One region of the Actinomadura miaoliensis genome, then DNA from elsewhere that is predicted to be linked to it. Evidence: riboswitches for the same ligand, from Rfam matches in the RefSeq annotation. Region 1 holds a riboswitch; each other region holds the start of a gene.

Region 1 (7,080 bases):
CGCGAGGCCATCGGCCCCAGGTAGGCGGCGCCGTCGTCGCGGCATTCGCGCACGATCGACAGCCGCGGGAACGGCTCAACGGTCAGCTTCAGCCACAGCGACCGTTCGGGGAACTTGGAGCGGCGGTTGTAGCGGGGCTTGTGCTCGGCGATGAGCCGCAGCTCGCGGACCTCGGCCTCCAGGCCGGTGGCGCACACGATGGTGCGGACGCGTTCGGCCAGGCCGACCATCTCGCGCACGCGCAGCCGGGTCTCCGAGCCGGTGAAGTAGCTGCGCACGCGCGAGCGCAGGTCGCCGCTCTTGCCGACGTACAGGACCTCGCCGCGGGCGTCCTCGAACAGGTAGACGCCGGGGGCGCTGGGCACGTCGGCGGCCAGGTGGCGTTTGCGGCGCTGCTCGGGGGTGGGCGCCTTGGCGAACCCGCGCAGCTCCTCCAGCGAGTGCACGCCGAACGAGCCGAGCCGTTCGATGAGCCCGTGCAGCACGTCGACGGTGGCGCGGGCGTCGGCGAGCGCGCGGTGGCAGGGCGCGGTGCCGGTGCGGAAGAACCGCGCCAGGGTGTCGAGCTTGCAGTTGGGCACCTCGTCGCGGGTCAGCACGCGGCGGGCCAGGTCGACGGTGTCGACGACGGGGAACGCGGGCCAGGCGTAGCCGTGGGCGGCGCAGGCGGCCTTGAGGAAGGAGATGTCGAACCCGGCGTTGTGCGCCACCAGCACGGCGCCTCGGGCGAACTCCAGGAACGCCGGGAGCACCGCCTCGATGCGGGGGGCGGCGGTCACCATGGCCTGGGTGATGCCGGTGAGCGCGGTGATGAACGGCGGGATGGGGCCGCCCGGGTCGACGAGTGTGCCGAACTCCCCCAGCGGTTCGCCGCCGCGGACCTTGACCGCGCCGATCTCGGTGATGGCCGAGTCGGCGGGCGAGCCGCCGGTGGTCTCCAGGTCGACCACGACGAAGGTGACCTCGCCGAGGGGCGTGCCGAGGTCGTCGAGGGTGCCCTGGACGCCGTGGAGTGGGGCGGGTCCGCCGCGGGAGGCGTGACCGCGATGGCCGGGCACAGCAGTCATGCTGGCGACCGTAGAGGACGCCACCGACAGTGCCGGGGCCGCTAGTGTGGACATCGCCGGAACGCACCGTGTGGCCGCTGTGCCCTCGGGGGGCGGGCGCGAACCGGCCGAACCCTTGCCGGGGGGGGACGACCCCCCAGCCCCCCGGGGTGGCAAGGGGGTCGGGGGATCACGCGTTCGCGCTGGTTAAGGTGCATGACGCCCGGGAACAGACAGCGCACCGGGGGTCATTTCGGCCTGGGAGGAGCAGGACCATCGACAGCGGCCCGGATCCGGACGAGCGGCTCGCCCGTCCCCTCCCCGAGGCGGTCCGGCAGCACGTCGTCGAGGCCGCCGCGGAACTGATCGGCGCCCTCCCGCCCGACGAGGTGCCCGTTCCGCTGCGCCCGTTCGCCCGTTTCGAGCGGCGCAAGCGCGCCAAGTTCGCCGCGCAGCACATCGCGGCGCTGCTGGAGAAGGACGAGGCGTTCCGGCGCCGCGTCGCCGAGCCGCTGCGCGCCGGGCAGGCCGAGCTGGCCGAGGCGCTGGAGGCGGGGCAGGTGCCGCCCGCCGCCGACCCGGTGCGGGTGGCGGCGCTGGCGTACCTGCTGCGGCCGGACGGCTGGACGCGGCAGGTGGAGGCGGCGCGCGAGGACCTGGAGCGGTCGGCCACCGCCTCGGAGGAGGCCGCCGCCGAGCGCCGCGTCGCGGCCCTGCGCGAGGAGCTGGCGGCCGTGCGCGCGACGCGTTCGGCCGAGGCGGACAAGCTGCGGGCCGAACTGCGCGAGGCCAAGGCCGAGATCGCCGATCTGCGGCGCAAGCTGCACGAGGCGCGCGCGAAGGCGCGCACGGTGCGCGAGCACGCCGAGGCGACGGTGGCCGCGGCCGAGCGGCGGCTGGCGGCGGCGCTGGAGTCGGCGGCGGCCGACTCCAAGGAGCTGCGGCGGCTGCGCGCCCGGCTGGGGCAGGCCGAGGCGAACGCCGAGGCGGCCCGCCGCGCCGCGCGGGAGGGCCGCAACATCGACGACGTGCGGCTGCGCATGCTGCTGGACGCGCTGGTGGACGCCGCGCAGGGGGTGCGGCGGGAGCTGGCGCTGCCGTCCACGATCGGCCGCCCGGCCGACGCGGTCGGCGGGGTGGCGCCGGACCGGCAGGCGCTGCGGGCGCTGCCCGGCCGGTCGCTGTCGGACGACGACCCGCAGCTGCTGGACCGGCTGCTGACGCTGCCGCAGGTGCATCTGGTCGTGGACGGCTACAACGTCACCAAGACCGGCTACGGGGAGCTGCCGCTGTCGGACCAGCGGATCCGGCTGCTGTCGGGGCTGGGCGGCCTGGCGGCGCAGACCCGCGCCGAGGTGACGTGCGTGTTCGACGGCGCCGACCTGGACGCCCCGGTGGCGATCAACCCGCCGCGCGGGGTGCGGGTGCTGTTCAGCCGTCCCGGGCAGACCGCCGACGAGCTGATCGGCGAGCTGGTGCGGGCCGAGCCGTCGGGCCGGGCGATCGTGGTGGTGTCGTCCGACCGGGAGGTGGCCGACGCGGCCCGCCGCGCGGGGGCCCGTCCCGCTCCGTCGACCCTGCTGCTGCGCCGTCTGGGCCGCTCCTGAGCGCTCGGCGATCATGCCGTGACACAGCGTGGCCATGTGCCAAACAAGCAGTGCAAGTAGTGACGAATCGGTTGTGACTGGTGTGACCCCTCGCTAGTGTCGTCCGCTGATGTCATGGACGAGAGGGGCATAACCGACCGTGACCAGTCATTTGACCGGGGCTCCCGCGGCGGACTCGCGAGGCCCACGGAGTCTCTTCGGGGGGCACCTCGCCCCCCGGCGCCTGGTGGCGACCGCCTGCCTCACCCTGGCGGCGTCCCTGACGGTGCCCATGGCGGCGGCGAATGCCGAGCCGACGCCGAGCGCGGCCGACGCCCGCAAGAAGCTGACCAAGCTCAACGAGCAGGTCGAGCAGCTGGTCGAGAAGTACAACCAGGTCGGCGAGGACCTGAAGATCGCCAAGCGCAAGCTGCAGGCGACCAAGAGGGCCGGCGCGGACGAGCAGAAGACCTTCAACGAGCTGCGCCGCAAGATCGCCGAGATGGCGGCCACCGCGTACAAGAACGGTGACACCGGCGACGTCGTCGGGTTCGCCGGCGCGGAGGACCCGCAGAAGATCCTCGACCAGTCCGCGGTGATCTCGCACCTGTCGCGCAACCGCAGTTCGGAGCTGGACCAGTTCCTGGCCTCCACGCAGCGGCTGCGCCGGGAGCAGGCGCAGGCCCAGGCGGCCTACGACGAGGTCGCCAAGAAGGCCAAGGAGCTGCGGGAGAAGAAGGCCGAGGTCGACAAGTCGATCGCGGCGCAGAAGAAGCTGCTGCGCAGGCTCGGCGAGCGCGACGACAAGCCCGGCGCGGGCGGCGGGGCCACCTACAACGGCCCGGCCAGCGGGTCGGCGCGCACGGCGATCAACTTCGCCTACGCGCAGCTCGGCAAGCCGTACGTGTACGGCGCCGAGGGGCCGAACGGCTACGACTGCTCGGGGCTGACCATGCGCGCCTGGGGTGCGGCCGGGGTGAACCTGCCGCGCGTCACCAACAGCCAGTACGCCGCGACCCGCCGCGTGTCGTTCGACGCGCTGCAGCCCGGCGACCTGGTGTTCTTCAACAGCCTCGGGCACGTGGGGCTGTACATCGGCGGCGGCAAGATGATCCACGCGCCGCGCACCGGCAAGAACGTGGAGATCGTCTCGATCACCTCGGGCTACTACCGGACGAACTTCTACGGCGCCGGACGGGTCTGACGGCCCGCGCTCCCCTCGCCCCCGCCCCGTTTTCGCGACTACGGTCCAGGTCAGATGCGCTCTGACCTGGACCGTAGATCTTTTTGTCGGGTATTTGCCTATCCGTCGCTCTTTGGTACTTTGTGATCGCTTGCGACGCCCGCCAGGCGCCGTACCAGCGGCGACGTCTCCCAGGCGTCGCCCCCGCGGCACCCGCCAGGTGCCGCGCCCCGCAGCGGCACACCGTGCCGCGTCATCCCCGCGGCATCCGCCAGATGCCGTCCCCCGCTCGCCGGTCCCAGGCCGCACGTGCGCACGCCTCGGTGTGCATGGCGCCGTGAGCGCGTCACGGAGGCCCATCGGGCCCGGCCGGACGGATCCCGCACCCGGGACCGTCCTTCAGCAAGTCCAGCCGAACAAGTTCATCGCCGCTTGGCCGCCGAGTCCGCCCCGAACACGCGGGGTGGAGCCGGGGACCCACCGAGCCGGCCGTCGCGGACCCGTCCGTACGGGCCGTCGCCGGCTCCGGGGTGAATCGGCGCCCATGTCTCGCACCCGGAGTAGTCGGGACATGTGCGCCGTAGGTCGACTTCCACGACCGAACCCGTCAGCTAACCCGGTAGGCGTCTGGAAGGAGTGAGCGCCACCTGAGAACTCTTTCTGAGAACACGGACCGCCAGCCCGGTATTCCGGCGGTCTCCATCTTCCGGGGTCCATGACGGACCGAACCACAGTCTCTGCCGCGGCGTGGCCGCCCCCTGACGGGCGGCCACGCCGTTCTGTCTTTCCATCCCGGTCACGCCGCATGGGCGGCACCGCTCCCCGCATAGGATCGCGCGCATGATGGACGACGACGGTCGCCCCGAGACGGACGGGACACCGGCCCGCCGGGTCTCGCGCCGCGCGGCCGTCATCGCGACCGTGGTCGCCCTGGCGGGATGCCTGCTGACGGGCCTCGGCCTGACCGCCGCCGGGTCCGACTCGCCCGCCCGCACCACGGCCTCCGCGACGCCCACCGCCGTGCCCGACGCGCGCGCGGTCGCGGCCGTCCTGGCCAACCGGACGCGCGCCGTACGCGAACGCGACCGCACCGCCTTCATGGCCACGGTCGCCACCGCCCCGGCCCCGTACCGCGACGCCCAGGGCCGCCTGTTCGACAACCTGCTCCGGCTTCCGCTGGCGTCGTGGAGCGAGACGCTCGACCGCGTCGAACCCGGCTCCGCCGTGGCCCGCGTGCGGCTGAGCTACCGTCTGCGCGGCTTCGACGACGCATCCGTCGTCCGCATCCGCTACCTGACGTTCGCGCCGCGTGCGGGCTTCTGGACGGTCGTGGGCGACGGCTCCGCGCGCGGCCTGGCCGACGACGGCGACGTCTTCGACGGCGGCCCGCTCACCGTGGTGCGGGGCCGCCACACCCTCGTGGTGGGCGACGGGCCGCGCCTGGAAGAGATCGCCCGCCGCCTGGACGCGGCCGTGCCCGTCGTCGCCGGCGTGACCGGCGACGGCCGGCGGCCGCGCACCGTCGCGCTCGTGCCCGCCGAAGCCCGGCTGGCCGCCGCGCTGGCCGGGCCGTCGCAGAACCTCGACCAGATCGCCGCCGTCGCCACCGTGGCGCCCACCGCCGAGGGCCCCGGCGCCGACCGCGTGGTCGTCTCCCCCACCGCGTTCGCCCGCCTCAACGAGCTGGGCCGCGACGTCGTGCTGACGCACGAGCTGACCCACGTGGCCACCGGCGGCGCACGCGACGGCCGCACCCCGCTGTGGCTGATCGAGGGCCTGGCCGACTACGTCGGCTACCTGCGGGCAGACGTCGGCGTCCGGTCGGCGGCCCGCGAGCTGCGCGCCGAGGTCGCCGCCGGGCGGCTGCCCGCCCGGCTCCCCGGCCGCGCCGACTTCGACGGCTCCTCGCCGCGGCTGTCGCAGGCGTACCAGGGGGCGTGGCTGGCGTGCCGGATGATCGCTGAGCGGTACGGTGAGGCCACGCTGGTCCGGCTCTACCGGGCCGCGGGCCGCATGCCGGAGGACACCGCGCTGCGCGGGACACTGGGCGTCGGCCCGAACCGTTTCACCGCGCTGTGGCGCGACTATCTGCGCGAGGAGCTGGGCTGACGAGACGGGCGGCAGGGCCGGGTGACGACACCGGGCCGACGGCACCGGGCCGGCGACGAGACGAGCCGGACGGCGGGACGGCGTGTGCGGAGGCGAGGCAGTGAGCGGCGAGCGCGGCGAGAACACGGCGGACGCTCCGGTGAGCGCCGCCCGGGCGAGCAACCCACCGCCCCAGCCGGAGCAGGCCCCACGGGGGCGTGCCAGGCCACGGGTGGCGGCGGCGGTCGCGTCGGTGGTGCTGTTCGCGGCCGTGGGCGTCGTGCTGGCGGTCACCACGCCGTGGAACCCGCTGCCCGGACGCGTCCCCGGCGGGCACGTCGCCCCCGACCCGGCCCTCGACTTCACCCCCGCCCAGATCGAACGGTCGCGGGCGTTCGACGCGGCCCTGGCCCCGCCCGCGTACGCGGGGCTGCTCATCGGCCTGGCCCTCGTGCTCGTCCTGGGGCTGACGCCCCTGGGGGCGCGGTTCGTGGGCTGGGCGACGGCCCGGGTGCGGTGGTGGCCGCTGCGCGTGGCCGTGGCGGCGCTGCTGCTCACCGCGGTCGTGCGGGTGGCGGGGCTGCCCTTCGACGCGTGGAGCGAGTCGGTGCTGCGCCGCTACGGGCTGTCCACCCAGTCGTGGGCGTCGTGGCTGACCGACCAGCTCAAGTCCTTGGGCATCACCTGGGTGATCTGGACGGTGGCGCTGGCACTGCTGTACGTGCTGGTGCGGCGCCTCCCCCGCTGGTGGTGGGCCGGGGCCGCGGCGGGCGGGTTCCTCCTGGTCGTCGCCGCGTCGTTCGCCTACCCGGTGGCGGTCGAGCCGCTGTTCAACCGGTTCCACTCGCTGCCCGCCGGCCCGCTGCGCAGCGAACTGCTGGCGATGGCCGAGCGCGACGGAGTCCCGGTGACGGACGTGCTGGTCGCCGACGCGTCACGGCGCACCACCGCGCTCAACGCCTACGTCTCCGGGTTCGGGTCCACGCGGCGCATCGTCGTCTACGACACCCTGCTGAAGAACACCCCGCCCGAGCGGGTCGAGTCGATCGTGGCGCACGAGCTGGGGCACGCCAAGAACGACGACGTGCTCCACGGCACGCTCATCGGCGCGCTGGCCGTCTCCGGGGGGATCTGCCTGCTCTACGTGCTGCTGACCTCGCCCCGGCTGCAAAGACGC
Region 2 (7,080 bases), on a different contig from region 1:
GCGAGGACGTCCCGCTCATGGTGGACGCCAACCAGCAGTGGGACCGGCCCACCGCGCAGCGCCTCGGCCGGGCCCTGGAGGAGTACGCGCTGACCTGGATCGAGGAGCCGCTGGACGCCTACGACCACGCCGGTCACGCCGCGCTCGCCGCGTCCCTGGACACCCCGATCGCCACCGGCGAGATGCTCACCAGCGTCGCCGAGCACGCCGAGCTGATCCGCGCCGGCGCCGCCGACATCATCCAGCCCGACGCGCCCCGCATCGGCGGCATCACCCCGTTCCTGCGCCTGGCCGCGCTGGCCGACCACCACCGTCTGCAGCTCGCCCCGCACTTCGCGATGGAGATCCACCTGCACCTGGCCGCCGCCTACCCGCAGGAGCCGTGGGTCGAGCACTTCGAATGGCTGGAACCGCTGTTCAACGAACGGCTGGAGATCCGTGACGGCCGCATGATCGTGCCGGACCGCCCCGGCCTCGGCCTCACCCTCAGCGACCGCGTCCCCGGCTGGACCGCCGACTCCTGCGAATTCGCCTCCTGAACCCGGCCTCCGGGCCGCGCCCGTCCGGCCGTCGGACCGGAATTCGGGCTGATCGGTGCGCGCCGGGGGGGGAAGGCCATATCCGGCCCGCGATGACCGTGCTCCGCGAAATGCTGCGCGGTCTCGCGGGCCGTCGCGCGAAGTGTGCGGCCAACTGTCGTCCCCGGATACCCGGATGATCATCAAAAGGACATGCCGGAGTGCTGCGTGAACACATCCGTGTGCCGGCCGGCGGGCGGCAACGGCAGATCATGCACGGGTGTTCACGGGTTTGTTGGCGAGCATTGCCCGGCACCGTTCTGGTGCAATGAGAAAACGTCGCGTCACGCGGGAACGGCGATTCCTGTTCGGCCGAGTCATTCCCACTGACCGGTGCCCGAGCCTGCGGAGAAACCGGTCCGTGCGCGACCGCCGGGACGACAGGAAGGAGGCTCGATGCGCCGGATCCGTGCGCTCGTCGCCGGGCTGACACTGCTGGCCGGATTCGTCGTCGCCCAGCCGGCACAGCCGGCGCTCGCGGCGCCCAACTTCAAGGCCCCGTTCCCCTGCGGGCAGACCTGGACCTACAGCCACCATTCGGCGGAGGTCCGGCAGGCCCTCGACTTCGTCCGCTCCGGCGGCACCACGGCGGGCACGCCGGTGCTGGCCTCGGCCGCGGGCACCGCCTACAACTACTACCAGGCCAATGGCGCGGGGAATTACGTCGTCATCGACCACGGCGGCGGCTGGAAGACGTATTACTTCCATCTCGCCTCCTACGGGGTGGCCAACGGAACCTACGTCTCGCAGGGCCAGTCGATCGGCACCACCGGCTCGACCGGCAACAGCAGCGGCGCGCACATCCACTACGAGCAGCTCTACAACGGGGCGGGCCAGGTCATCAGCATCAACGGCGTGTCGCTGGCGCCCTACCCGGGCTCGTACAACCAGAAGTACCTGACCAGTGACAACGGCTGCGGCGGAGGCGGCAAGTACTGGGTCGACACGTTCGCCAACGCGACCGGCTACCGGGACGCCTTCATGAACGACCCGCAGGGCCTGCTGTACGCGGGCACCAACTACGTGTACTGCAAGGTCTGGGGCGCCGAGGTCCGTGTCGGCGACCAGTACAACCACTGGTGGCTGAAGACCGACCTCGACGAGGTCTACGCCGGAAAGAACGGCCGGGGCGCCTACGTTTCCGCCTATTACCTGAAGCGGTGGGGCAATGACGAGGCCAGGGACAACAACGGCACCGTGATACCCAACTGCTGACCACCGGCGCCCGGAGAGGACGCGCGGAGAGGACGCGCAGAGAAGACGCGCGGAGTAGACGCGCGGAGTAGACGCGCGGAGAACGCAGGAGAAAGCGCCCGGCTCGTCCCCCGTCGAGCCGGGCGCTTTCGGCTCGGTCACCCGAAGACGCCGCCGAGTCCGTCGCGGAGCAGGGTGAAGGCGTGCCGGGCGGCGGCGACGGCGGCGGGGTGCCGCTCGTCGGCCGACGTCCCGGCCACCAGGTGGGCGTTGTTGTCGTTCGCCAGGACGCGCTGGACGGCGGTGATCTGCGACGCCGCCAGCCGCGCGGTGAACGCGCCGTCCGGCCCGTCACCGGCCGCCGCACCGGCAGCCTCCGCCAGGGCCTCGGCGAGCGCCGCCTCGCTGCGCGCGTGATACCGCAGCAGCCCGGTCGCCAGCGCGGGCGTGTCGCGGATCATCCGGTAGAGGGCGAGCGTCTCGGGACGGTCGCACAGCCCGGTCACCGGGTCCCTGCGGTCGAGCCCGTCGAGGAAGTGGTCGCGCAGCGCGGCCAGCGGAGGCACCTCGGGCGGGCGCCCGCGGACGACCTGGGCGTGCTCGCTCTCGTGGTCGGCGACGCGCTCCAGGACCAGGTCCTCCTTGCTGGGGAAGTACGCGAACAGCGCACGCCGCGAGACCTCCGCCACCTCGGCGATCTGCGCCAGCGACACCGGCTCGTAGCCGTGCGCCAGGAACAGCCCGATGGCGGTGTCGGCGATCTTCTTGCGGGTGCGCCGCTTCTTGCGCTCGCGCAGCCCGACGGTCCCGTCGTCCACCCCGCGAGCGTAGCAGCGACGGACTCCGGTGCAAACTTGCACCCAACTTCGCTTTGTGTCAGTGTCGGCGGCGCCGAGCGAAGGAGGAGGCACGCATGATCGAGGCGCAGTCCGGCGGTCGCGGCGACACGCCGCTGGTGTTCGTCCACGGCGGGTCGGCGTCGTGGCGGATGGGGAAGGACTTCCTGGACGCGCTGCCCGGCCGCGTCCGGTGGTGGGCCGTCGACCTGCCCGGTCACGGGGCGTCGCCGTGGACGCCCGGACGCTACGACCTGCGCGGCGTCGGCGCGGCGCTCGCCGAATGGGCGGCCGGGCACCTGGACCGTCCGGCGTGGTGGTACGGCCACTCCTACGGCGGGCAGGCCGCGCTCGCGGCGGCGGGCGTGCGCCCGGACGCGTTCGCCGGGCTGGTCATCGGGGACGCGCCGCTGGCGCCCGCCCGGATGTACCGGCTGCTCGACCGCATGTCCGGCACCCTGCGGCGCTGGCAGGGGTGGTGCGGCCGTCCGGAGGAGGAACTGGTGCGGCTGCTCGGCGCCGAGGACGCCGGCGGCGGCCGCACGCGCGCCGAGGTCCTCGGCGCCGCCCATCCCTACCTGGTCGGCCAGGCCGCCGCCCTGCACCGGCACGACCCGGCGTTCATCGAGGCGCTGCTCACCGAGTCCCAGCAGGTGTACGGACACCTCGGCCACGCGGGCGAGTGGATCGCCGGAGTGCCGGGGCCGGTGCTGCTGCTGCGGGCCGACCCTGCCGTCATGTCGCTGTCAAGCGCCGAGGACGAGGCACTGGTCCGGTCGGCCGCACGACACCCCGCCGTCACCACCGTCAGCGGTGTCGGCCACGGCCTTCACCAGTTCGCCCCCGCCGAGGTGGCCGCGACGATCAGCGCCCTCATCCCGTGAACGCACGGGTTCCCCCCGACACCGCTCCAGTCGCGAGATGGCGACCCCTCCGGCGCCGCCCCCGTCGCACCGACCTCGGCCCGGGGCCCAGCACGCCGGCTGGGAGCAACCGGCCGGTCTCAGGCGGATCGGAGGGCCGCGGCGACGTCCTTGCGCAGGCGCGGCAGCGTCGGGGCGAACTCGTAACCGCAGCAGTCGGTGTCGTTGAACTTCATGTGCGGGACGATCGCCTTCTTCGGGTCGAGGTCGTACTGGCCGCACAGCCAGGCGAGCAGCTCGGTGAGCGAGTCCAGCAGGCGGCGGGGCGGCATGACCGAGTTGTAGGTGCCCTCGCATTCGATGCCGACGGTGTAGCCGTTGGCTCCGGCGACGTGCGTGCCGATCACCATCCGGCCCCTGCGGGCGGCGGCAAGACTGCCCTTGCGGCCCTCCATGATGTGACCGCCCCGGCTGATGGTGAAGTGCTGGCCGGTGTCACCCCATCCCTGTCCCATGTGCGCGCCCTGGATCGAACGCGCGATCCGGTAGCCCTGCCGCAGCGAGTAGTCGGTGACGTTGGGGGTGAACGTGTGGTGCACCACGATGTACTCGGGCGCGCGGGACAGCACGGTCGCCCGCCGGTAGGGCGTGCGCGCTCCCCAGTCGTCGGTCGAGTGGATCAGCGGGGCGCCGCCACCCGACCTACGCGATCTTCGGGACGGCCGGGACTCGCCGTCCCGGGCGGCCTGCGTCCGCTCGGTGTCGTCGGTGGTGTTCGCCGCGTTCGCCACCTCGTGTTCGGCCGACGGGCCCAGCGCCGCGGCGACGCCGAGGGCCGCGCTCCCCAGCAGGACTCCACCCCCCAGCAGCACCGAGCGACGCGGCATCTCGGCGGGCCAGGGGTCGGTGCGACGGTGCTTGCCGTTCGGATTCATGGGGGAGTTTTCCTTCCAGGGAACTGGTCTGACGGAATGCGGGCAGCGGAAAAAGAGCAGGCGGCGAGGAACGAGCGGGAAAAGGAGATGAGGCTGCGCCGGGAACGTCGAGCCGCGCAGAAAACGGCTCTGACCGCCAATGGCGAGGAAGTGTCGGTGACCCGGTGCCGGCGGCGGAGACGCCGCCGCGAGGGGCGCGGGCGCGCAGCGCGGACGAGGAGAACGCGCGGGCGTGCGAGCTAGGGCGGAACCGCCCCGTCTATCAGGGCGTTCGCGTCTTCATGAGGTGGCTGCGCCGTCGGACGGGGGTGGCGGGCCTGCCGAGCCGCGGGGGCTCCTTCATGTCCTCTCCTCTCCTTGACTGCCGACCGGGTTAGCTGACGGGTTCGGACCAAGGAGCGGCCCTACCGCGACTGCGCCGCGGATTCACCCCGAAGAACTGATGGGTCCCCGGTTCCCAGACGTCCAGCGCCATGGGATTAGGCGTTCCGCCGGACGGTTCCCGTCGCGGTGAGCCGGACGGCGGAGTACCACGGACCATAGGAGATGAGGCAAAGAGCTCGCAAACCGCCAAAGGTAAAATCCGAAAAACGATCTTTCGTCGCCGCGCCGGAGCCGCCGACCACTCCGATCACAGGAATCACACGGGGAGCAGACATGGCGAGAAATCACTGAGGAAGCGTCTGAAGGGCGGCGGTTTCCACTGTGGACAGGCGCCCCCGCCATGACGTAGATCCAGAATTGTGACCTACGACACCACGCCCCCAGCCGCCGGCACGCCCAGCCGCCGCGTCTTCCTGTCCGTCTCCGCGGCGGCCGCCGCGGCCACCGCGGGAGTCACCCTCGACGGCCGTCCCGCCGAGGCGGACTCCGGACGCCCGAACGGCCCCGGCAGGCCCGTCACCGCCCAGCACCCCGACGCCGAGCTGCGCGCCCTGCTGCGCGAGATCGACCACCGCCGCATCGAGGCGACGGTGCGCAGGCTCGTCGGGTTCGGCACCCGGCACACGCTCTCGTCCCAGGACGACCCCGCACGCGGCATCGGCGCCGCCCGGGACTGGATCTTCGCCGAGATGAAAAAGCACGCCGCGGCGTCCGGCGGCCGGATGACCGTCGAGCTGCAGTCCTACGTGCAGGAACCGGCCAGCCGGATCCCCGTCGCCACCCGCATCACCAACGTCGTCGCCACCCTGCGCGGCAGCACCTCCCCGGACCGCGTGTACGTGGTGTCCGGGCACTACGACTCCCGTGTCAGCGACGTCATGAACGCCACCGCCGACGCGCCCGGCGCCGACGACGACGCCTCCGGCGTGGCCGTCGTCATGGAACTCGCCCGTGTCATGGCCACCCGCCGTCCCAGGGCCACGATCGTCTTCGCCGCCGTCGCGGGGGAGGAGCAGGGGCTGTACGGCGCGCGCCACATGGCCACGCGGTACAAGGCCGCCGGGACGGACGTGCAGGCCATGTTCACCAACGACATCGTCGGCAGCAGCACCGCCGACGACGGCACCCGCGACCCGCGCACCGTCCGGCTGTTCGCCGAGGGGGTGCCCACCGCGGAGACGCCCGCCGAGGCGAACATCCGCCGCTCGGTCGGCGGCGAGAACGACTCGCCCTCCCGCCAGCTCGCCCGTTTCGTGACCAGCGTCGCCGAGAACGACGCCACCGGCATGAACGTCCGGGTCATCTACCGCCGCGACCGCTACCTGCGCGGCGGCGACCACATCCCCTTCCTCGAACAGGGCTATCCCGCCGCCCGCTTCACCGAGCCCCACGAGAACTTCGACCACCAGCACCAGGACGTGCGCGTCGAGGACGGCAGGCAGTACGGCGACCTGCCCGAGTTCTGCGACTTCCCGTACATCGCCCGTGTCGCCCGGGTCAACGCCGCCGCCCTCTGGTCGCTGGCCCAGGCGCCCGGCACGCCGAAGAACGCCAGGATCCGCACCGACCGGCTCACCAACGACACCGACCTGGTCTGGACCCGCGGCACCGAACCCGACCTGGCCGGATACGAGATCGTCTGGCGCGAGACCACCAGCCCCGACTGGACCCACGTCATCCCGGTCGGCGACGTCACCGAGGTGCGCGTCGACCTGTCCAAGGACAACGTGTTCTTCGGCGTGCGCGCCGTCGGCAGGGCCGGCCACCGCAGCCCCGTCAGCTTCCCCCTGCCCTCCTGACCCCGTGACCGGGGAGGGGCACTTCCGGTGCCCTCCACCCGGTCACGGGCGGGGGATGTTGCGCAGGTTCGAACGGGCGAGCTGGATCATGCGGCCGACGCCGCCGGTGAGGACGAGCTTGCTGGTGGTCGTGGCGAAGCCCGCCAGCTGCCGCCCGGTGATGCGGGGCGGCAGCGACAGCGCGTTGGGATCGGTGACCAGGTCGACCAGCGCCGGGCCGTCGTGGTCCAGCGTCTCGCGGAGGGCGTCGCGCACGTCCTTGGGGTCCTCGACGCGCACGCCGTGGGCCCCGGCCGCGCGGGCGATCGCCGCGTAGTCGGTGGGGGGATAGGTCGTGCCGTGCGGCGGGAAGCCCGCGACCATCATCTCCAGGTCCACCATGCCGAGCGAGGAGTTGTCGAACAGCACCACCTTCACCGGCAGGTCGTACTGCGTCAGCGTCAGGAAGTCGCCCATCAGCATGGAGAACCCGCCGTCGCCGGACAGCGAGA
Region 3 (7,080 bases), on a different contig from region 1:
GCTCAACGCCTTGGACGGCTCCAACGCGACCGTGTCGGACGCCATCACGATCCCGGCCGCCGCGGTACGGTGCCGCAACTGGGGGAACACCTCGGTGGCTCGAGACGGGTCGCTGAGCGGCTGGTGCAGGCGATGGGGAGGAACTCACAGATGCAGGGATCGTGTGCGCCGCCCGATATCGCCCTGCAGGGGGCGGGAAGGTGATGCCGCCGTCGTATCCGGAGGGGGCGTAGCGGGCGGGGGTGATATCGACGGTGTGGTCCGGCTTGACGTCGCCGGTCCAGATGCCTAGTGATCAACCCACCACCGCGCCAGTCACCATGCCAGAACCGGCCATTTCCGAGACGACCAGCCGCAACAGTGGCACATCACGCCTAGGATCACGGCGTGGCCAACCCCTTTAACCCCCAGCAGTGGCCTATTTTTGCCGCTGTGGCTGTGGCTGTGGGTGTTCTCCTCGTCGGGTACAGCATCAAGGCCACCCAGTACGAACCCCAGTCGACGCCGCCCCCGCCGCCCGCCTCCGAACCGGTCGGTGTCCCGAGTCCCGCCCATACCGAGTGGGAGACACCAGTGCCCACGGTCATCAACTGTGGGCCCGGCGACGATCCCGGAACTCTGCTCCTGCGCAAGGAGATCTGCATGTCCCCAGATCCGGAGGACGAGGCGCTCGACCGGATGATGAAGGAGTTGGCTAGGCAGCAGCGCGAGCTGCAACAGCGGATGCGCAGCTACCCGCCGATCGTGCCTTCGACTCCGGTTGTGCCGCCAGTCGGCGGCGGAACGCTGTGTGCGGACGGAACCTGGTCTCAGTCCTCCGGTCGCGGCACCTGCTCCTGGCACGGCGGCGAGGCGAAACCGTAGAGGCCCGGCGGTACACCGCCGTGATGATGGCCCCGCAGTTGGTGTTTGTCGCTGTGCTGGTGAAGCTGGCGCTCCGACCTGACGCACAGATTGGAAAATCTCGGCAGTGAGCTGTCGCCAGCAGGAGAGAAGGGTCATGACAAGCCCACATCAAAATGGCTACGACTTCAGAGTTGAATGTCGTCGCTGTTCAGGCGGGATGTGTCGCCAGGCACTTGAATCCCGAACTCGCGGATGCAACCCGGGTGGATCGAGGCTAAGAAGTCGTCTTGGTGCTTGCCCGGAGCCAGATGTCGATCACGGCGATGTGGACGGTGGCTTTAGAGCGAACGGCGAGCTTGTCGTAGCGGGTGGCGACCGCGCGGTGCTGTTTGAGCAGGTTGATGCCGCGTTCCACGGCGTGGCGCAGTCGGTAGGCGTCCGGGTCGAACAGCAATGGCCGTCCTCCGGCCGAGCTCGTGGCCTTGCGGTGAGCCTGCTGGGCGGCCTTGACCAGGATGGTGGCCTTGATCCGGCGGCGGCGCAGGTAGGCGCGGTTGCCCTGGCCGAGTATGCCTTGTCAGCCAGCACCCGCTCCGGCCGGGGCCGGGGGCGCTTGCCCCGCCACGCGGCACGCTGATCCGCTCCACCACCGGCACGAATGCGGGCTGTCCCCGTGCTGCCCGCCCGTCGACACCACCGGCAGCGGCTTGCGACCCTGCTCACAGGCCAGATGCAGCTTAGTGGTCCACCCGTCGCGCGAACGTTCCAGCCCATGATCGGCCGGCTCCGGCCCCGGCAGCTCGACCCGATCCTGATGATCGTGGCGGGCGCCCGCGGCGTGCTGGTGGGCCCAGCTGATGCTGGAGTCCACCGACACACTCCACCCCGACCAGCCCAGCAGCGTCGGCAAAGGCTCGCAGCTTTACCCAGATCAGCGCCCAGATCCCGGCGCGCTGCCAGCGATGGTGCAGGCTGTAGACCGACTGCCAGTGCGTAACGTTCGGGCACATCCCGCCACGGTGCGCCGACCCTGGTCCGCCAGCGGATCCTGTCCTTCCCCGCCGAAGGCGTGTGGTCCCTGAGTGGCTGGACGGGCGCGGGCGCGGCTGGGGCCGAACGTAGGGGTGCTCGACACGGGCGGCCGTTCGGGCCGCCCGGTTCGTCGCTTTCCAAGTCATAGTCCTGCCCGCGCCGCAAGCACACGCCGATCGGGGTGGTGGAACGCGCCTCGCAGCTGTCGACGGTGCACGTCAAGTGCGTCCAAAGGAGGTGCTCGGCATCCGAAGCGCACCCCACGGGGTTGGGTAGGCCGCGTGGGACAGGTGGACCTTCGCCTCTAGCACTGGATGCACGGCAGATTAGGACCTCTTGACACCGTCAAGCGGTCCTAAGTGGCTCCCCGATTGGCTCCCGAATATGGTTCGGTGGGCTAAAAAGGGGCTCCGGATCGAGATCCGGAGCCCTCTGACCTGCGAAAAGCTGGTCGGGACGGCGGGATTTGAACCCACGACCCCTTGACCCCCAGTCAAGTGCGCTGCCAAACTGCGCTACGTCCCGGCGCCTGCCGCAGCAGGCGTGATTACTGTAGCGCAGTCTGCGGGGTCATGCGTACCGAGATAGCGGGAGCCTGGGCTCGGGTGGGCCGGGTCGGGGTGGCTCTGGTGGCGGCGTTCGGGGTGGTTTGTGGGTGTGACCAGGGGGCGGAGCGGACGCCGGGGGCTGGGCCGGTGAGTGGTGGGGCGGTGGAGTCGACCGAGAAGGCGACGCAGAGGGCGACTCCGAAGGTGGCCCGGGAGCCGGTGGTGCCTCGGGGAACACGGGCCGGGTACGTGGTGTTCGACCGGGAGAGCCGAAGGACGGTGAGGGCATACCGGGCGCACCGGGTGTTCCGGTCGGCGTCGGTGGTGAAGATCCTCATCGCGCTCGATCATCTGGAGCGGAGCCGGGAGGCCGATCCGCGGCTGGGGCCGATGCTGCGGTCCAGCGATGACGCGGCGGCGACGGCGTTGTGGCGGCGGGGTGGGCGCGGGGCGATCGTCGAGCGGATGGCGCGGCGGATGGGGCTCACCGACACCAGGCCGCCGCCTGCGGACAAGCCGGGGTTCTGGGGGTACACCGCGCTCAGCGCCGCGGACGTGGTGAAGACGTACCGCTATCTGCTGGAGAGGGCGCGGCCCGAGCATCGCGACGTCGTGCTGCGGGAGCTGCGCAGGGCCACCAGGCGGGGGACGGACGGCTACGACCAGTACTTCGGGATTCCGCGGGCCGTGCCGAAGCCGTGGGCGGTCAAGCAGGGCTGGTCGGGATTCGGGCAGGGCGCGTCCGGGGTCGTGCCAGGGGATCTGGGGCTGGGACGGCCGGTCCTGCATACGACCGGGCTCGTGGGGCCGGGGGAGCGGTACGTCGTGGCGGTGCTCACGCTGCAGCCGGCGGGGACGTCCTACCCCACGGCGGCCGCCAGGATCACGGCCTTGACCCGCCAGGTGTGCGCCTTGTGACAGCAGGGGGGAATGGGGGGCTCGTTCCTGGTGTTGTTGCAGGTCAGAGTGCCTTTACGTTTTTTGCCCTAGCGTGGGCATCTGATAACGTCAGGCCCGAATCCCGCGACGCGCGCCATGCGTCGTGGCCCGTCGTGACCCGGGAGGGACCGGGGCGCGACCGTGGCGCGCGGGAACGCGCCCCCCACCGAGATCAGACCAGTGAGCGGCCGCCGTGGGCAGCGGTGGCCGTGGCCGAGTCCGTGTCCGTCGCCTGAGCGAGGACCGGAGCCGGGGACCCAAGTCGGGCCGAGCAGGCCCCGGGGTGAATCGGCGCGTCGACGAGGCGCGCCGTAGGGCTCTTCCATGCCCGAATCCGTCAGCTAACCCGGTAGGCGCCATGGGAGACAAGGAGTTCTCTGCATGCCCGATCGAATCGCTTCTCAATCCCCCGAGGCTCGTCTGGGCGTGGGCGTCGCCATGGGGACGGTGCTGGCCGGAGCCGTCGGTTTCGCCCTCATCGCTCCTTCCTCGAACGAGGAGCCGCAGGTCAAGGGGCCTGTCGCCCAGGCACAGGTGGAGAGGGCACACAGGAGTGTCGCCATCGGTGAAAAGCCCGAGGGCTACGCGGTTCCGATCCGCAAGGTCGAGCCGTCCGAGGCGATCCGTCTGGCTCTGGAGCAGGTCGGTGTCAAGGAGGGGCCGGACCGGCAGACCAAGTACCACGACTGGTTCGTCTCGACGCCCAACGCGAAGATGACGGCCAAGCGTGACGGCGGGTTCAGTGTGGACGCCTACAACGGCGCCGAGTGGTGCAACATGTTCGTGTCCTGGGTCGGTGCGCAGCTCGGTGTCAAGGACATGGGCTGGGACGCCTACACCGTCCAGCACGCCAAGTGGTTCGCGAAGAAGGGGCGCTGGGGTCACAAGGCCAAGCCCGGGGCCGTGGTGTTCTTCGACTGGCAGAACGGGTCCGGGGGCGGCATCTACGGCATCGACCACGTCGGCCTGGTCGTCGAGGACAACGGGGACGGCACCATCACCACCGTTGAGGGCAACACCAACAACGCCGTGGAGAAGCGGGTGCGTCCCAAGTCGCTCGTCGCCGGGTACGGGTACCCGGACTACGACGCCGACTGACGATCGGCGGGCAGCGGAGGGCGTCCGGCACGCGCCGGGCGCCCTTTGTCGTCCTGAATGCCGCAATCATTCACTTTTTTTGTGGTGTCTTCTACTCCGTCGTTGCGGTGGCCGGAAAGGTATCCGGCACGCGAGCGGGGACGGGGGGAGGACACGTCCATGAGGGCAGGGCCGCACGGGCACGTCCCGTCTGGGCGCCTCCTGCCCGGCTCCCACCGGCCTGGTCCGCGCGGCCCTGACGTGAGCGTGGTCGTGATCGCCTACAACGACGCGGGTCGGCTGCCCCGGGCGGTCGGTTCGGCGCTGAGACAGTCGCTCAGCGCCGTCGAGGTGGTGGTCGTGGACGACGGGAGCACCGACGGGACGGGGACGGTGGCCGAACGGCTGGCCGCCGAGCATCCGGGACGGGTGCGGGTCGTGCGTCTGCCGGTCAACTCCGGCGGGTGCGGCCGCCCGCGCAACGCGGGCGTGGAGCGGGCACGCGGCCGGTATGTGATGTTCCTCGACAGCGACGACGTCCTGGACCCGCACGCCTGCCTCAACCTGCTGACCACGGCCGAGGACACCGGCGCCGACATGGTCTCCGGGCTGTGCACGCGCGTCCACATGGACCGGGTGCGCAAACGGGAGCGCCCCTGGTACCCGTGGCTCTACCAGCGGACGGCGGTCTACGGCGCGCTGCGCGACAACCCGGACCTGCTGTACGACACCCTCGCCACCAACAAGCTCTACCGGCGCGCCTTCCTGGAGAGGCACGGGCTGCGGTTCGAGGAACGGCTGCACTACGAGGATCTGCTGTTCACGGCGGAGGCGTACCTGGCGGCGTCCCGTACGGCGCTCATTCCGCATCGCGTCTACAACTGGCTGGTCGAGCCCCATACGCGGTCGATCTCCAGCCGGCGTTCGGAACTGGCCAACTTCGCCGACCGGCTGGAGATACACCGGCGCATCGACGCGCTGTTGCGACGGCACGGTGACGAGGAGTTGCGGCTCGCCAAGGACGTCAAGTTCGTCAACCACGATCTGTTGCTCTACATGCGCGATCTGCCGTGCCGCGACGCCGCCTACAGGGAGGGTTTCCGCGCACTGGCCGCCGACTATCTGGCCGGCCTCGACCCTCGGGTCTACGAGGCGGCCAGCCCCATGGCCGCCATCGCCGCGTACCTGTTGCGTGAGGGCGACCAAGACGGGGCGTTGGCGGCGGCGGAGTATCCCGTGCTCGGTGCCGGTTTGCTCCAACACGACGGGCGTGTCTTCTGGAGCGGGCGGTACACGTCGTCGGGCGAAGCGCGCCGGATTCTGGACGTGACGCATCTGGGGCTGCAGCAGTGCCCGCTCAGTGAGCTTCGCCCCCTCAACGTGGTCACCGGGCTGACAGTGCGGGACGGCCACGCGCGCTTGCGCGGGCACGTAGTGAATCCCCTGGGCAGGGTGGCGGGCGACGCGAAAATAACGGCGCGCCTTGAGCTGTCCGCCAGGTTGAGGCCCCGGCGGGTCTTCCGCGTCACCGCGACCGTCACTCACGCGGGGGATCGGCTCCTGTGGGCGGCGGACTTCGATCCGGTACGGCAGGTTCGTCCCATGGGGGTCGCCGACGCGGTGTGGGACGTGCGGCTGCGCCTGAACGTGGACGGCGAGGAGGTCGTCACCCGTCTGTCCGGCAGGGAACTCCGCGGCGCGGCGGAGCACGTGCTGTTGCCGGTGCGTCCGCGCCTTTCACGACTAGCGGCCGGGAGTCTGCGCCCCTACATCACCACCAGGGGGAATCTGGCCTTCGTCCTGCATAGGAGTGGACGCGCGTGGCGTACCGCCCGGGCGGCCGCGAAAGCGCCGCTGGGGCGTCGTGCTCTCCGTGGCGCCCGCCGCACGGTGAGAGCCGCGCGCCGCCTCCACAGGGCGGCCCGGCGTGCGGTCACGTCCCGTACCACCAAGACGGCCGTGTTCAACCACGTGCTGAGCCGGCTGCCCGTGCGCACGGGCACCGTCGTCTTCGAAAGCCACATGGGACGCCACTACGCCGACAACCCCAAGTACATCCATCGCGAGCTACGCCGGGCAGGGGTTCCGGTACGGGCCGTGTGGGCGTACGACTCCTCACCCCGGGGCTTCCCCAAGGACGCCGTGCTCGTGCGCCGGAACTCGTGGGCGTACCACTGGGAGCTGGCCCGAGCCCAGTTCTGGATCGACAACCAGGGATTCCCCGGCGGGCTGCGCAAGCGGCCGCAGACCACCTACATCCAGACCTGGCACGGTTCGGCCTTCAAGCTGATGGGCTTCGACCAGCCCCGGATCAAGCGTGCCGGGCGGGCCGAACGCGCGCGGCTGCGCCGCATGGTGGAACGCTACGACTGCTTCCTGATCCGCTCGCGGCACGACGTCGACACGCTCGTCAGGGGTCTCGGCGTACGCGCCGAACTGGTGCCGGCCGGATATCCGCGCAACGACCCGCTCGTCAATGCCGATCCCGACGTGGCCGCGGAGGCGCAGGCGCTGCGCCGCTCCCTCGACCTGGACGACGGGCGCCGGGTGGTGCTGTACGCGCCCACGTTCCGCCGTGGCCCGGACGGGGAGCCGGTGCGTCACGTCGACCCGCCGATCGAGCCGCGGCGGTTCGCCC
Region 4 (7,080 bases), on a different contig from region 1:
CGTACGTGCGGGGGAAGTGTCATGGCGACCTTGAACTGTCCTGTCTGTGACGAGCCCTACCAGCAGGGCGATCTGGTCTGCATGAGCTGCGGTGCCAACCTGGCCCGCAGCGGCGGTGCGCGTCGTCCGGGTGCCGGCTACCCGCCGCCGCCCCAGCAGCAGGGTTCTCCGCAGTACCCCCATCAGCCGCCGTACGAGCAGCAGGCGCCCGGGCAGCCCCAGCACCAGGTCCCGCCGTACCAGCAGCAGGACCCGCCGTACCAGCAGCAGGACCCGGGCCAGTACGACCCCGGCCAGTACCAGCCCGCGGGCGGTCACCCGCAGCACCAGGCGCCGTCGCCCTACCAGCAGGCGCCGCAGCACCAGGCGCCGCAGCACCAGTCCCCGGCCGCTCCCCAGGACCCGTGGGCCCAGCAGCGGCCGGAGGCGTGGAACCCGCCCGTGCAGCCGCCCGCCCCGGCCCAGCAGCACGCGCCCCAGCACCAGCAGCACCAGCCTCCGGGCCACCAGCAGCAGGGCGGCCTGAGCGGCGGCCAGCAGATGCCCGACAACGCCTGGGGGCAGCCCGCGCCGCAGATGCCCGACCAGCAGTGGGGGCCGCCTCAGCAGCAGGCGCCGCCCGGGCACGACCCGCACCACCACCAGCAGCACGGTCCGGGCCCGCAGCCGCACGCCCCGGCGGAGCACCAGTACGCCCCGCCGTCGCACCAGCCGGACCCGCGCGCCCCGATGCCGCCGACCTACGGCCGCGAGGCGACGCTGCTGCCGCCCGAGGCGCAGCAGCACCAGCAGCAGGCCCAGGCCCGCCCGGACTCCACCGCGTTCATGTGCCCCTACTGCGAGGCGGTGCTGACCAACCCGGGCGCGGCACAGTGCGAATCCTGCCTGCGGCCGCTGCCGTCCCAGGGCACGCCGGTGCTGCGCGTCCAGTTCCCCAGCGGCGAGATCAAGGTGTCGGTGGGCCAGCACCTGGTGCTGGGACGCGACGCGGGCCAGTCCCCCGTCGCCTCCACCTTCACCCAGTTCGACAACGTGTCACGGCGCCACTCGACGGTCTGGCTGGACCCGTCGGGCACCGCCTGGGTGCGCGACGAGGGCTCCACCAACGGCACCTTCGTCAACGGCGAACGCCTGCCGCGCGGCGTGGAGGCCCCCCTCCGCGACGGCGACCAACTCCGCTTGGCCGCCGACGTAACCGGCACCGTCCAGCTCAAGTAACGCGACGGGGGCGGCCCTCTCCGGAGGCGCCGCTCCTCCTCGCTCGACCACCGTCGCGTAGGCCGGAGTCCCGAAGAAGACCCGGGATCGTTGACAGATCGAAGCCGTGGATCTCCTCGGCCCCGCGCCGGATTCGGCGAACGAGTCGTGGAAGACGTCCTTGTACGCGCATCACCATGCCGCGTTGGCGGGCCTGGCGAGTGACTGTCAGCGGCCTGCAACAAGCCTTTGAGATCGTCGGCATCCATACCGCGGCTCGCCGTGCTTGTAGCGGCGGTACTGGCGCTGGCTGACGCTCGTCGAAACGAGCCACACGAATGACGAACGACTGGCACAAAAGGAGGCTCCGACGCCGTCGCATAGCGACGGACGCCGGAGCCGATTAGGCGCCGCCGGGGAAACGCCGCCGGCGCTGTGCTAGATCATCACTTGCCGCATTGCTGGCACGTGCTGTTGCTGCGGGGGTTGTTGGCCCCGCAGTGCTGGCAGATCCAGTTACCATCTCCGTCATCCGCCTGGGACAGGACGGCGAGAAGAGGCGCGGTCCGACGGATCGCCTGAGCTGTCACGCGCATTTGAGTGCCTTTCACTCGAGGGTTGGCATGACGACCTTGTGTCGAAAGCCAACAGAGACTGTTCGCACTCGCCGGACTTCGGCAACTCCGTGTAATCCAGATCACATTCGGCTGCTGGACTCGTGTCGTTCAAGCTGACGTCGTGGGGAGTCCCCATTCCGGTGCCGTGCTTGCCGCGGGTGCCCGGGTTCGTTGGGGTCGGTCTGACGTCGGCAGGTAGCGACGCCGGGGTCGAGGTGTGTCCGTGTGCCGCCGTCGGTTGGAATTGGATGACGACGAGGATTGCGCTCCGGAGCCAGGTCGAGGGCAAGGCGCCGACCAGACTCGATCTCGGCGATGGCAGGCGGGCGCGGGCTGGTCATCGGGGGCGGCGGGCTTCTCGGGGCGGCGGCGATCCCGCGAAGGCGTGCCGGTACTTTGGCGGTCTTCGCGGGAATCGCCGCGGGAGTCTGCCCTACGTCCTCGCAGGGCTGGTCATCGGCGTGTTGTCGTAGCCGCGGTCAGTTGGAGCGCTTGGTGCGGGCGCGGATGCGTTCGCGTTCCTTGGCGTCCAGGACGACCTTGCGCAGGCGCACGGCGGACGGGGTGACCTCGACGCACTCGTCCTCGCGGATGAACTCCAGGGCCTGTTCCAGGCTCAGCGGACGCGGGGGCGTCAGCGTCTCCGTCGTCTCGGCGGTGGACGAGCGGATGTTGGTCTTCTGCTTCTCCTTGCAGATGTTGACGTCCATGTCGTCGGCGCGGGAGTTCTCGCCGACGATCATGCCCTCGTAGACCTCGGTGCCCGGGCCGACGAAGAAGGTGCCGCGTTCCTGCAGGTTGATGAGGGCGTAGGCGGTGGCGGCGCCGGTGCGGTCGGCGACCAGCGAGCCGGTGGGGCGGGTGCGCAGCTCGCCGAACCACGGCTCGTAGCCCTCGAAGACGTGGTGGGCCATGCCGGTGCCGCGCGTCTCGGTGAGGAACTCGGTGCGGAAACCGATCAGGCCGCGCGCCGGGACCAGGAACTCCAGCCGGATCCAGCCGGTGCCGTGGTTGGTCATCTGCTCCATGCGGCCCTTGCGGACGGCCAGCAGCTGGGTGACGGCGCCCAGGTGCTCCTCGGGGATGTCGATGGTGAGCCGCTCGACGGGCTCGTGCTTCTTGCCGTCGATCTCTTTGGCGACGACCTGGGGCTTGCCGACGGTCAGCTCGTAGCCCTCGCGCCGCATGTTCTCCACCAGGATGGCCAGGGCCAGCTCGCCGCGGCCCTGCACCTCCCAGGCGTCGGGACGGTCGGTGGGCAGCACCCGGATGGACACGTTGCCGACCAGCTCGCGGTCCAGGCGGTCCTTGACGAGCCGGGCGGTGACCTTGGTGCCCTTCTCCCGGCCGGCCAGCGGTCCGGTGTTGGTGCCGATCGTCATGGAGATCGCGGGCTCGTCCACGGTGATCAGCGGCATCGGACGCGGGTCGTCCGGGTCGGCGATGGTCTCACCGATCATGATGTCGGGAATGCCGGCGATGGCGATGATGTCGCCGGGCCCGGCCTCGTCGGCGGGCTTGCGCTCCAGCGCCTCGGTCATCAGCAGCTCGCTGATGCGCACCCGCTCGACGCTGCCGTCGCGACGGCACCAGGCGACCTGCTGGCCCTTCTTGATGGTGCCGGCGTGCACCCGGCACAGCGCGATGCGGCCGAGGTAGCTGGAGGCGTCCAGGTTGGTGACGTGCGCCTGCAGCGGGGTGTCGGGGTCGTAGGACGGCGCCGGGACGGTGTCCTTGATCACCTGGAAGAGCGGCTCCAGGTCGGGCGAGCCGGGCAGCTCGCCGTTGCCGGGGGCCTCCAGGGACGCCCGGCCCGCGCGGCCGGAGGCGTAGACGATCGGGAACTCGATCTGGTCGTCGTCGGCGCCGAGGTCCATGAACAGCTCGTAGGTCTCGTCGACGACCTCGGAGATCCGGGCGTCCGGCCGGTCGGTCTTGTTGATCACCAGGATGACCGGCAGCCGGGCCTCCAGGGCCTTGCGCAGCACGAACCGGGTCTGCGGCAGCGGGCCCTCGCTGGCGTCGACCAGCAGCACCACCCCGTCGACCATGGACAGGCCGCGCTCGACCTCGCCGCCGAAGTCGGCGTGGCCGGGCGTGTCGATGATGTTGATGGTGAGCCCGCCGTGCCGGACGGCGGTGTTCTTGGCCAGGATCGTGATGCCCTTCTCCCGTTCCAGGGCGTCGGAGTCCATCACGCGCTCGTTGACGTCCTGGTTCGCGCGGAACGCCCCGGACTGCCACAGCATGGCGTCGACCAGCGTCGTCTTGCCGTGGTCGACGTGGGCGACGATCGCGACGTTCCGAAGGTCGTCGCGGGTGGAGATGGGCATGCGATTCTCGCTCTGGTGGAGGATCAGGGAGTCGCCGCGGAGCCGCGGCCGTCCCGATTCTACTTGCCGGTCCGTACCGCCCCAGCGAACCGCCCGCTGAATTCGTCCCATATGCCCCGGTTGCCGTGATTTACGGTTTCTTTGTACTCTCTCCGGACCCGGCCGTCCCGAGCCCGCCGGACCACTGCGCGGGCTGCGGCCGGACCGCCGAATCCCCCCACGGGGAGCCGGGGAACCACATCCCGGGGCGCCGCCGCCCCCGGGACTCGGGGTGAATCGACGCAGGTCGCACCGTCAGCAGTGACGCGCGCCCATGTCGTAGGGCGAACTCCCCGCCCGAACCCGTCAGCTAACCCGGTAGGCGGACGAGGAGAGGAGTGCACGCCCTTGCCCCCCGGTCACCGTTCACGGCGTGTCGCCGTGTCCACCATCACAGCGGCCGCCGCGGCCTCGGTCGCCCTGGGCTGGGCCGTCGCGCCCGCCGCCGCGACCGCCCCGGCCGCCGCGCCGCGCCTGGCCGATCCCGGCCGTCCCAGCGAGAGCGAGCTGCGTGAGCGGCTGGACGCGCTGAACACCGAGGCCGAGCGGCTCACCGAGCGGTACAACAAGACGCGCGTCGAGCTGGACAAGGCCCGGCGCGCCGAACGCGACGCCGCCCGGGCCGCCGCCGCTCTGCAGGACCAGGCCGCCCCCGCCCGCGCTGAGCTCGGCAAACTCGCCGCCGCCAACTACATCAGCGGCGGTCCGGACGCGCTGTTCTTCTCGACCGGCGACGCCAAGACCCTGTCCGCGTCGGCGTACCTGGTGCAGAACCAGACCGCCACGCTCGGACGCCTGCAGACGCAGATCAACCGGGCCAACCTGGCGCAGCGCGAGGCCGTCGCCAAGACGGCGCAGGTGCAGCGCGCCGCCGCGCAGGTGGAGACCGCCCGCAACGCCGCCAAGGCCAAGGTCGAGGAGGTCGAGAAGCAGCTCGACAAGCTCACCACGACCAAGGCCAAGGACCCCCGGACGGGCCTGTCCGCCACCATCAAGGGCTCCGGACTGCCCGCGAAGATGGCGCGCAAGGCCTACTCCAAGCTCGGCAGCCCGTACGTGTGGGCCGCGGCCGGCCCGAAGAGCTTCGACTGCTCGGGCCTGGTGGTGTGGGCGTACGCGCAGGTCGGCAAGAAGGGCCTGCCGCACTACACCGGCGCCCTCTACGAGCTGGGACGCAAGGTCGACCGCAGCGAACTGCGCTCGGGCGACCTGGTCTACTTCGGCGGCGACCTGCACCACATGGGGATCTACCTGAGCGACGGCAAGTACCTGCACGCCCCGCAGACCGGCGACGTCGTCAAGATCTCCAAGCTGTCGGACCGCTCCGACTACGCGGGCGCCAACCGCATCTCCTGACCCCGCCCGGACCGCGCCGGGCCGGTCAGGCCGTCCGGTCGGCCCGGGGCGGGTTCAGGCCGAGCCGTTCAGGTAGGGGCGGATCGCCTCGACGATCGGCAGGTCGCCGGGCAGCCACGCCACGTCGTACAGCTCGTCGGGGGCCAGCCAGCGCAGCGCCAGGTGCTCCAGCGGCTGCGGCCGGCCCTCGACCAGCTCCGCCGTCCACACCCGCAGGACGCTTCCCGCGCCGAGCGCGAGCGGCCAGTCGCCGCCGATCCGGTCACCGAGCGCGATCTTGACGCCCAGCTCCTCGTGGCACTCGCGGACCAGGGCGTCCCGGTCCGACTCGCCCGGGTCGACCTTGCCGCCGGGAAACTCCCAGCCCCCGGCCAGCTCCGGGGGCTCGCCGCGCTGGGCGGCCAGCAGCCGTCCGGCGGCGATGATCGCCGCGCCCACCACCACGTTGATCGTGACCAGCCCCTCTCTCAGGACGCGGCGCTGTCGACGGCGCCGCCCGTCCCCGGTCCCGGCGCGCCGGGCGAGGAGGCCGGGCCAGCGGCGCGGGCCGCCGCGACCGTGCGCGCGGCCTCCCGGACGATCTTCTCCAGGTGCCCGCCGTGCGCCCCGCGCCAGTAGACCTGGCCGCACTCGGTGCACCGACCGTACACGTCGTAACTGCGCCGCGTCCCGTCCGCCAGCTCGCGCGCGACCTCTTCTTTGCCAACCGGGACCAGCCGCCCGTTGCAGGCGGTGCAGCGCGTCCACGGCGACAGCGCCGGCGCGAACCGGTCGAGCAGGTCGCGCAGCTGGTCGTCGGGGCGGGCGCCGCGCACGTACGCGCCGAACCACAGGGCCCGGCGGCGCAGCAGGCCGCGGTCCTGGGTCAGCAGCACCCGCCGCTCCTCGTTGGCCTGCACGACCAGGGCCGGGTCGTCCATGTCGTTGTGGTAGGCGGTGTCCAGGCCGAGCAGCCGCATCCGCCGCGCCAGGGTGCCCAGGTGCACGTCCAGCAGGAACCGCGGCGCGTCCTGGCCGGGCTCCAGCGGCACCGGCTGGGGACGCGGCACCGACGCCACCTCCACCCGCTCGCCCGGCGACGGCTGGTGCGACGGTTCGACCCGCGCGCCGTCGGCTGTCAGCGCACCGACCTCGGGCAGCGGAACGCCGAGGGCCTCCACGATGTGCCCCAGCGTCGAGGTCCCGTCGCAGGCCACCGTCTGTTCCTCCCGCCTGCGCGCGGCGGGCAGGAACAGCAGCAGCTCGGGGTCGACGTGCATCCGGATCTCGGGTGTCTCTGGCTCCACGCGGCCAGCATGCCACGCGAACCCGCCGCCCCCACCTGATTAATCGGCGGCGATCACGTGACGGGCCGAGGCAGCCAGCGATTCCAGCAGGCCGGCGACGTCGTGGTGCAGCAGGCGCCCGTCCCGCTTCACCACCCGTCCCCCGACGATCACCGTGTCGACGCACCGGGTGTCGCCCGACAGCACCACCGCGGCGATCGGGTCGTTGCCCGCCATGGCCGTGCCGAGCAGGTCCGTGCGCAGCAGGACGAT

What was found. A riboswitch is a leader RNA that binds a small molecule or an ion and turns the genes downstream of it on or off. The one in region 1 is predicted to bind cyclic di-AMP.
Region 2: another riboswitch for cyclic di-AMP. It lies ahead of ABD811_RS08550 (peptidoglycan recognition protein family protein); the one in region 1 lies ahead of ABD811_RS32045 (hypothetical protein).
Region 3: another riboswitch for cyclic di-AMP. It lies ahead of ABD811_RS42550 (CHAP domain-containing protein); the one in region 1 lies ahead of ABD811_RS32045 (hypothetical protein).
Region 4: another riboswitch for cyclic di-AMP. It lies ahead of ABD811_RS23140 (C40 family peptidase); the one in region 1 lies ahead of ABD811_RS32045 (hypothetical protein).

What each region holds. Positions count from the first base shown of each region.
Region 1 is NZ_BAAAZG010000051.1:16,189-23,268, reverse strand. Features, by position in the region: gene ABD811_RS32060 (DEDD exonuclease domain-containing protein) at 1-1,067, opposite strand, end outside; gene ABD811_RS32055 (NYN domain-containing protein) at 1,259-2,653, shown strand; gene ABD811_RS32050 (C40 family peptidase) at 2,925-3,836, shown strand; cyclic di-AMP (ydaO/yuaA leader) riboswitch at 4,243-4,456, shown strand; gene ABD811_RS32045 (hypothetical protein) at 4,656-5,924, shown strand; gene ABD811_RS32040 (M48 family metallopeptidase) at 6,025-7,080, shown strand, end outside.
Region 2 is NZ_BAAAZG010000006.1:275,892-282,971, forward strand. Features, by position in the region: gene ABD811_RS08530 (L-talarate/galactarate dehydratase) at 1-539, shown strand, start outside; gene ABD811_RS08535 (M23 family metallopeptidase) at 975-1,793, shown strand; gene ABD811_RS08540 (TetR/AcrR family transcriptional regulator) at 1,931-2,590, opposite strand; gene ABD811_RS08545 (alpha/beta fold hydrolase) at 2,686-3,492, shown strand; gene ABD811_RS08550 (peptidoglycan recognition protein family protein) at 3,612-4,406, opposite strand; cyclic di-AMP (ydaO/yuaA leader) riboswitch at 4,753-4,902, opposite strand; gene ABD811_RS08555 (M20/M25/M40 family metallo-hydrolase) at 5,150-6,589, shown strand; gene ABD811_RS08560 (pyruvate dehydrogenase) at 6,632-7,080, opposite strand, start outside.
Region 3 is NZ_BAAAZG010000084.1:59,052-66,131, reverse strand. Features, by position in the region: gene ABD811_RS42575 (hypothetical protein) at 1-78, opposite strand, end outside; gene ABD811_RS42570 (hypothetical protein) at 388-864, shown strand; gene ABD811_RS42565 (hypothetical protein) at 1,121-1,300, opposite strand; tRNA gene ABD811_RS42560 (tRNA-Pro) at 2,327-2,403, opposite strand; gene ABD811_RS42555 (serine hydrolase) at 2,706-3,344, shown strand; cyclic di-AMP (ydaO/yuaA leader) riboswitch at 3,585-3,735, shown strand; gene ABD811_RS42550 (CHAP domain-containing protein) at 3,747-4,463, shown strand; gene ABD811_RS42545 (bifunctional glycosyltransferase/CDP-glycerol:glycerophosphate glycerophosphotransferase) at 4,704-7,080, shown strand, end outside.
Region 4 is NZ_BAAAZG010000034.1:15,574-22,653, forward strand. Features, by position in the region: gene ABD811_RS23125 (4Fe-4S single cluster domain-containing protein) at 1-34, shown strand, start outside; gene ABD811_RS23130 (FHA domain-containing protein) at 22-1,218, shown strand; gene typA (translational GTPase TypA) at 2,294-4,147, opposite strand; cyclic di-AMP (ydaO/yuaA leader) riboswitch at 4,343-4,527, shown strand; gene ABD811_RS23140 (C40 family peptidase) at 4,568-5,542, shown strand; gene ABD811_RS23145 ((deoxy)nucleoside triphosphate pyrophosphohydrolase) at 5,597-5,980, opposite strand; gene ABD811_RS23150 (Mut7-C RNAse domain-containing protein) at 6,010-6,801, opposite strand; gene ABD811_RS23155 (amidohydrolase family protein) at 6,868-7,080, opposite strand, start outside.